3 regions of the Novosphingobium sp. ZW T3_23 genome follow, and region 1 is predicted to be linked to each of the others. Evidence: predicted binding sites of a transcription regulator. Region 1 holds the regulator's gene; each other region holds the start of a gene.
The links. The regulator LexA, encoded in region 1, represses DNA repair genes until DNA is damaged. The targets are predictions, from matches to a motif close to GTTCCNCNCTTGTTCT.
Positions count from the first base shown of each region.

Region 2: a site for LexA is predicted at 1,306-1,321, ahead of uvrA (excinuclease ABC subunit UvrA). Genes of this name have one in related genera too.
Region 3: a site for LexA is predicted at 1,174-1,189, ahead of ACI3K3_RS02530 (ATP-dependent helicase). Genes of this name have one in related genera too.

Region 1 is NZ_JBJDRF010000011.1:52,153-54,419, reverse strand. It holds gene ACI3K3_RS08655 (ComEC/Rec2 family competence protein) at 1-496, shown strand, start outside; gene lexA (transcriptional repressor LexA) at 552-1,229, opposite strand; gene ACI3K3_RS08645 (molybdopterin molybdotransferase MoeA) at 1,361-2,267, opposite strand, start outside.
Region 2 is NZ_JBJDRF010000013.1:37,613-39,879, forward strand. It holds gene ACI3K3_RS09570 (hypothetical protein) at 1-65, opposite strand, end outside; gene ACI3K3_RS09575 (UrcA family protein) at 294-683, opposite strand; gene uvrA (excinuclease ABC subunit UvrA) at 1,333-2,267, shown strand, end outside.
Region 3 is NZ_JBJDRF010000002.1:268,982-271,248, forward strand. It holds gene ACI3K3_RS02530 (ATP-dependent helicase) at 1-1,170, opposite strand, end outside; gene ACI3K3_RS02535 (hypothetical protein) at 1,298-1,957, shown strand; gene rsmD (16S rRNA (guanine(966)-N(2))-methyltransferase RsmD) at 2,017-2,267, opposite strand, start outside.

The DNA of each region.
Region 1 (2,267 bases):
GATGATCCAGGCGCCGGACGTCATGATTTCTGGAAACGGCCGTCACGTGGCATGGATCGATCCTGTCAGCGAGCGCCTTGTTACCTTACGCGACAGTTCGAGCGACTATGCCTTGGATAACATCATGGAGTCAGCCGGCGTCCTGGATGATCCGGAATTGATGCGCTCCAACCCTCAAGCCAAGTGCAACGAAGATTTCTGCAAAGTGGCGCTCAAGGACGGCTATTCCACTCGCCATCTTCTGATCGCCAGAGGGGATCTGCCCGTACCGGAAGATGCCTTGGCAAGGGCCTGCGCGCGATCGGATATCGTCATCGCGCACCGTCGCTTGCCAACCACATGCCGTCCCAAATGGCTAAAGGTCGATCGACGAATGCTGGACCGTACGGGAGGCGTCACGATTGATTTGAAAAACCGGAGGCTGACATCGGTAGCCGAGACGCAGGGCGACCATGGATGGTGGCGCAATGGCGTGCTCAAGCAAGTACAACACTAGCTGGCGTGACGACATTGGACAGGCAGGGGAGGGCGTTCCGTCCCCCTTTTGCCGATCAGTGATACCGGCGCAGCAACCCAGCGAGCTTGCCTTGAACTTCTACTTCGTCCGGGCCGTAGATCTGAGGCTCATAGGCCGCATTCGCTGGGTCGAGCCGAACCATTCCGTCTTCCCGCCGCAGGTACTTCAGCGTAGCTTCTTCTCCACGGATGAGCGCGACCACGATCTCGCCGTCCCGTGCAGTAGTGGTGCGCTTCACCAGCGCGAAATCTCCATCGAGAATTCCCGCTTCCACCATCGAATCCCCCGACACTTCGAGGGCGTAGTGATCGCCGGAACCTAGAAGTGCCGCGGGTACCGGTAGCGAAGACTGGCCTTCCAGCGCTTCGATAGGGACACCGGCTGCAATGCGGCCGTGTAGGGGGATTTCTATGACGTCGTTCGCCGGACGGCCAACAGCCGGTGCGCGCGAGGCGATTTCCTTGGCAGACGCCGGCTTTGGCGGCTTGCTCGTTGCATCTTCAGGCTGACGAAGCACTTCGAGTGCTCTGGCGCGGTTGGGGAGACGGCGGATGAAGCCGCGCTCTTCAAGCGCCGAGATCAGCCGGTGAACACCCGACTTGGACTTGAGGTCGAGGGCTTCCTTCATTTCCTCGAAACTGGGGGAAATGCCGCTTTCCTCAAGCCGGACCTGGATGAACCGGAGCAACTCGTGCTGCTTGCGCGTCAACATCTGCTTAGCCTCATGTGTTCTGCGGCACTTGGCCCAATCCCGTCCGACGAACAGCCCTGTCAGGCCAGCAGCCTTTCAAGTATCGCGTTCGTGAACATTGAGGGAACAATTATGCAACGAACAGGGTATCGTCAAGCAATACCGCCATTTTGGAGCAAGAACATCTGAACCGTGTCCCCCACTTCCGCGCGCGGGGCCTGTGCAGGGCGATCGATCAGAACGTTGCTGGCTGCGAGCGACGACAGTGCTCCGCTATCCTGGAGCGATAGCGCGTGCACCGTCTCCCCGTCCCAACAGCCCCTCACGAACTCTCGACGCGCGCTGCCGGGTTGGAGCGGCTGCGACAGGCGGGCCGTAATCGGCCTGGCAAGCGCGCCGGACGCGCCAGAGAGCGCGCGCAGCACCGGAAGCAGGAAGAGGTAGGCCGTTACGAGGCTGGAAACCGGATTTCCCGGCAAACCGATGACGATCTGCTTGCGGGCGCCTTGTCTGCGGGTTGCGACGAGCAGCGGCTTGCCCGGCTTGATCGCAACGCGCCAGAAATCGATATCGGCGCCCCAGGCTTCCAGCGCGGGACGAAGGAGATCGTGGTCGCCAACCGAAGCTCCGCCACTGGTGACGATGACATCGGCATCCTGAGTCGCTGAAAAGGCGGCCACGATGGCGTCGATATCGTCGGGGACCGGTCCATTTCGCTTTGCATCTACCGGAACGCTTCGCGCCAGCGCCGTGAGCATGGCGCCGTTGCTGGCGGGAATCTGATGATCCCCGCAGGCTTCCGGATCGGCCGACAGTTCGTCGCCGCTGTCGATCACGGCAAGTCGGGGCAGCCGCCTGACGGGCAAGTGACGATGGCCCGAGGCGATCGCGAGCCCGATCTGTGCCGGTCCTATCAGAGTTCCCACGGCGAGCAGCGGTGCGCCGTCCTGGAAGTCCAGGCCCTTGGCACGGATATGCTTGTTTTCCGGGGTGGGGGCGTCGCCGGTGAGGGTGAGGTGGTCTCCTTCGCGGGCCAGGTCTTCCTGAACTATCACGGCG
Region 2 (2,267 bases), on a different contig from region 1:
TCGGCCCGCGCCGTGCCGGAAAATGCCTGCGTGGAAAGCGCCAGCGTCGCCAGTGCGAACATCATTCGCCCGGCTCCTGTTCGTGGCCCCTTCATACGTCCCGTCTCCGTCCCTCGATGATCCTTGCGCTCTGTGACGAGACGATGGGGCGGATGCAAACAGGGATGCGACGAACGGCAGGCCGCAGCGACGAACCGGGACTTGCCTGAGCCGGACTGCCGCTTTCCCGGAAAGGAAAAGTCGCCGACCGGAGCCCTCCCGTCGACGACTTTCCAAAGCGGGTCGAAAGAGCCTCAGCGGCCGCGTGCGGCAGTGATCGCGATCGGCTTGGCCATGGCAAGCTGCCCGGGATTTTCACGCGCGGCCATGCGCGTTGCCAGAAGTTCGTCTCTCGCAGCGAAAGCGCGATCGCGCGAAGCATCGCGGCAATCGTGGATGTCGTCGAGTTCTTCCAGTTGATGCGTGTAGACCGGGCCGCAGACGGCGCGAACCGCGACTTCCAGCCGCTTGTTGAGCGTATCGATGCCGTCCTGCGAATCGAGGTTGAGGTCACTGTAGCGGACTTCGCGTTGAGGAACGTCGCGCAGGGAGTTGTCCTTCACCACGACTTCGGCGGTAGCGGTCCCGGCGGTGGCCATGGCAAGCAGGCCGATGGCGGCGAATACGGTACGAATGCTGGTCATCTGTCTTCTCCGTTTGCTCAAGAGTGCAGATCCGCCTGGCGCAGGCCCCCACGGCCCGCGTTGCGGGATCTGCAAAGCGACCTCGATGCACGAAGGAAGTCTTGGCCAAGCAACGGCTATGTCGCAGGGCGGTTTTCGACTTCATCAATCATGTATGTACTTTAAAATTGCCCCATCGATCTCGTCCCGGCTGGGTGGCAATGTCTGGACATTACTTTGGCAAGTAAGTGAGACATGAAGCAAAAGGCGAGTCGGTATTCTTTACAGGCCTATTCTCTATTGCTCAGAACTTCACCATATTCAAGTCATCCAGAGGGGTGCATCGGCAAACGACATAGAACGACCGACCGGCGACATGCGGCGTTTCGCGACATTGCGCAAACCGTTGCAATCCTGACGGGCGTTCCCACATGAAGCGCCGTCCTTGCAGGCCGAAGAGTCTGTTTGGAAATTCGCGGAACGCGAATTTCGCGGCACCGGCCCGCGCCCCCACCCTACCACCCAACGGTAGTATCCTGCGGGTGGTAGGGTGGGGGCGCGGGCCGGTGCCGCAACGAAAATGCCCTCTCGGGCATTTTCCAAACAGTCTTTAACGCTTCTGGTCGCGGCTGCTTGCGCTTTGCGAACAAATCTGGAACACGTCACCTCCATGAGTCTCTCCCACATCACGGTGCGCGGTGCGCGCGAGCACAATCTCAAGGGCTTCGACATCGAGCTTCCGCGCGAGAAGCTGATCGTCATCACCGGGCTTTCGGGCTCGGGGAAGTCCAGCCTCGCCTTCGACACGATCTATGCCGAGGGGCAGCGTCGCTATGTCGAGAGCCTCTCGGCCTATGCACGCCAGTTCCTGGAGATGATGCAGAAGCCGGACGTCGAGCATATCGACGGCCTCAGCCCCGCGATCTCGATCGAGCAGAAGACCACCAGCCGCAATCCGCGCTCTACGGTGGCCACGGTGACAGAGATCTGGGACTACATGCGCCTGCTCTGGGCGCGCGTGGGCATTCCCTACTCGCCCGCCACCGGCCTGCCGATCGAGGCGCAGACCGTCTCCAACATGGTGGACCGGGTGATGGAACTGCCCGAAGGCACGCGCGCCTACCTGCTCGCGCCCGTCGTACGCGGCCGCAAGGGGGAGTACCGCAAGGAATTGGCCGAGTGGCAGAAGGCGGGCTACACCCGCGTGCGCATCGACGGCGAACTCTACGCCATTGAGGACGCCCCTGCGCTCGACAAGAAGTACAAGCATGACATCGAAGTCGTGGTGGACCGCATCGCGGTGAAGGACGGCATCCAGACCCGCCTTGCCGACAGCTTCGAGCAGGCGCTGAAGCTGGCCGAGGGGCTGGCCTATATCGACCTTGCCGACGGTGTCGTTCCCGGCCGTGAGGACGAGGGGAAGGGCAGCAAGAAGACGCTCAAGGGCACCGGCCTGCCGCCCAACCGCATCGTCTTCTCCGAGAAGTTCGCCTGCCCGGTCAGCGGCTTCACCATCGAGGAGATCGAGCCGCGCCTGTTCTCGTTCAACGCCCCGCAGGGCGCCTGCCCGGCCTGCGACGGGTTGGGTGAGAAGCTGCTGTTCGA
Region 3 (2,267 bases), on a different contig from region 1:
GACGATGCGGTACTTCATGCCGATCGAGATGAAACGGTCTTCGAACTCGCGCGTCTGGTACTGGGCGCGCACGAGAATGGCGATCTGGTCGAGCGGGGCGCCTTCGCGTTCCAGCCGCTCTATGTCGTCGCCCACCCGGCGCGCCTCCTCAGGCGCGTCCCAGACGCCGATGACGCGGACTTTGTCGCCGGGGTGACGCTCGGTCCACAGCGTTTTGCCGAGGCGCTGCGTGTTCTCCCCGATCAGCCCCGAGGCAGCGGCCAGAATCTGCGGGGTGGAGCGATAGTTCTGCTCCAGCCGGATCACCTTGGCGCCGGGGAAGTCCTTCTCGAACTTGAGGATATTGGCCACTTCGGCACCGCGCCAGGAATAGATCGACTGGTCGTCGTCTCCCACCACGCAGATGTTCTTGCGCTCCTGCGCGATCAGCCGCAGCCACAGGTACTGGACCTGGTTGGTGTCCTGATATTCGTCCACCATGACGTATTTGAAGCGCTGCTGGTACTGTTCGAGCACTTCCCGATGGTTGCGCAGGATATTCAGCATGTGCAGCAGGAGATCACCGAAATCGCAGGCGTTCACGGCCTTCAGGCGATCCTGGTAGAGCTGGTAGAACTTCTGCCCCCGTCCGTTGGCATAGGCCTCGTTCTCGCCGGCATCGAGGTCTGCGGGGTTGAGGCCGCGGTTCTTCCAGCGATCTATGCAACCCGCAAGCTGGCGGGCCGGCCAGCGCTTCTCGTCCAGCCCTTCGGCCTGGATAAGCTGCTTGAGCAGGCGCAACTGATCGTCCGTATCGATGATCGTATAGTTGGGCTGGAGACCCACCATCTCGGCATGCCGCCGCAGCATCTTGGCGGCGATGGCGTGGAACGTGCCGAGCCAGGGCATCCCCTCGACGGCCGGACCGATCAGGTGCCCCACTCGCTCGCGCATCTCCCGCGCGGCCTTGTTGGTGAACGTGACGCAAAGGATCTCGCTGGGCCAGGCGCGGCGGCTGCGCACCAGGTGCGCCAGCCTGCGCGTGAGCGCCGCCGTCTTCCCGGTGCCCGCGCCCGCCAGCATCAGCACCGGCCCTTCGGTGGTCAGGACCGCCTCGCGCTGGGGCGGGTTCAGCCCTTCCAGCAGCGGGTCCTGGGGGTCGTCGGGCAGGGAGGATTGCAGATCGTTCACCCGCGAACATCTAGGGAACGGAGCGTCGCGGCGCAAGGCCGGTTCGTCGCAGCCCCGGAACAATCTCCCGGTCTAGGAGTCGCGTTGTCACGGAGAAAACAAAACATAAAAGACAGGAGAGTGTGACATGCGCAAATATCTCCTCGCGGGCGCGGCGGCCTTTTCGCTGATCGGGTTACCGTCCGTCATCCAGGCACAGGACACAATGGGTGCCCCCCCGACCACCGCCGAGCCGCCCGCCGCCGAAATGCCGGCCCCTCCACCTCCCGGTGCGCCATCCGAGCCGCCGGCGCCGCCTGCCAGGCCGATGACGCCGGCATCGATGACGCCCGATCAGAAAGCGCAGTACGATGGCTGGCCTGCCGAGCAGAAGGCGGACTACGATTCGTGGACGCCCGAGTATCAGGCCTATTACTGGAGCCTCACGGCGCCCCAGCAGAAAGGCTATTGGGCACTGACGCCCGACCAGCGCGGCCAGATCTACAAGATGACGCCGGAGCAACAGGCGATCGCCTGGAATTCGATCGCCCAGCAAATGGCCGGCAAGACGCCTACGACTCCGCCGACACAGGCTAACCCTCCGGGCGAAGGCATGCCCACGACGGGCGTTCCCGATCCGCAATCGGCCGATCAGGCGGTCCGCCCGGCGATGCCCGCCGATCAGACCTACCAGGGCGGTCCCTACAAGGGCGCCATGACACCGCCCCCGGCAACCGCGATGAACAAGGATTATCCGGTTTGCAGCAAGACGGTGAAGGACAACTGCCGCAACCGTGGCGGCAAGTAGTTCGAACGGGTCGTCGTTCCGGACCGCGTCCGGGACGACGATCGTCCATCCTGATCCGCTTACTCGGCCGTGCGGCGAAGTATGTGCAGGCGGGCCTTGCCGACGTCTCGCGAGCTTTCCACTTCGAAGCCGCGAATCGAGACCGATTCGTTGCGCCCTGTTTCCAGGCAGACCCAGGTCTGCTCGCCGATCCAGCCAAGCCGCGCGAGCTTGTCGATCGCCACCGATCCCGCGCCGGTATCATAGGGCGGATCGAGCAAGACCAGGTCCAGCACGGCTTTTGCCGGGCCAAGTGACAGGACCGAACCGG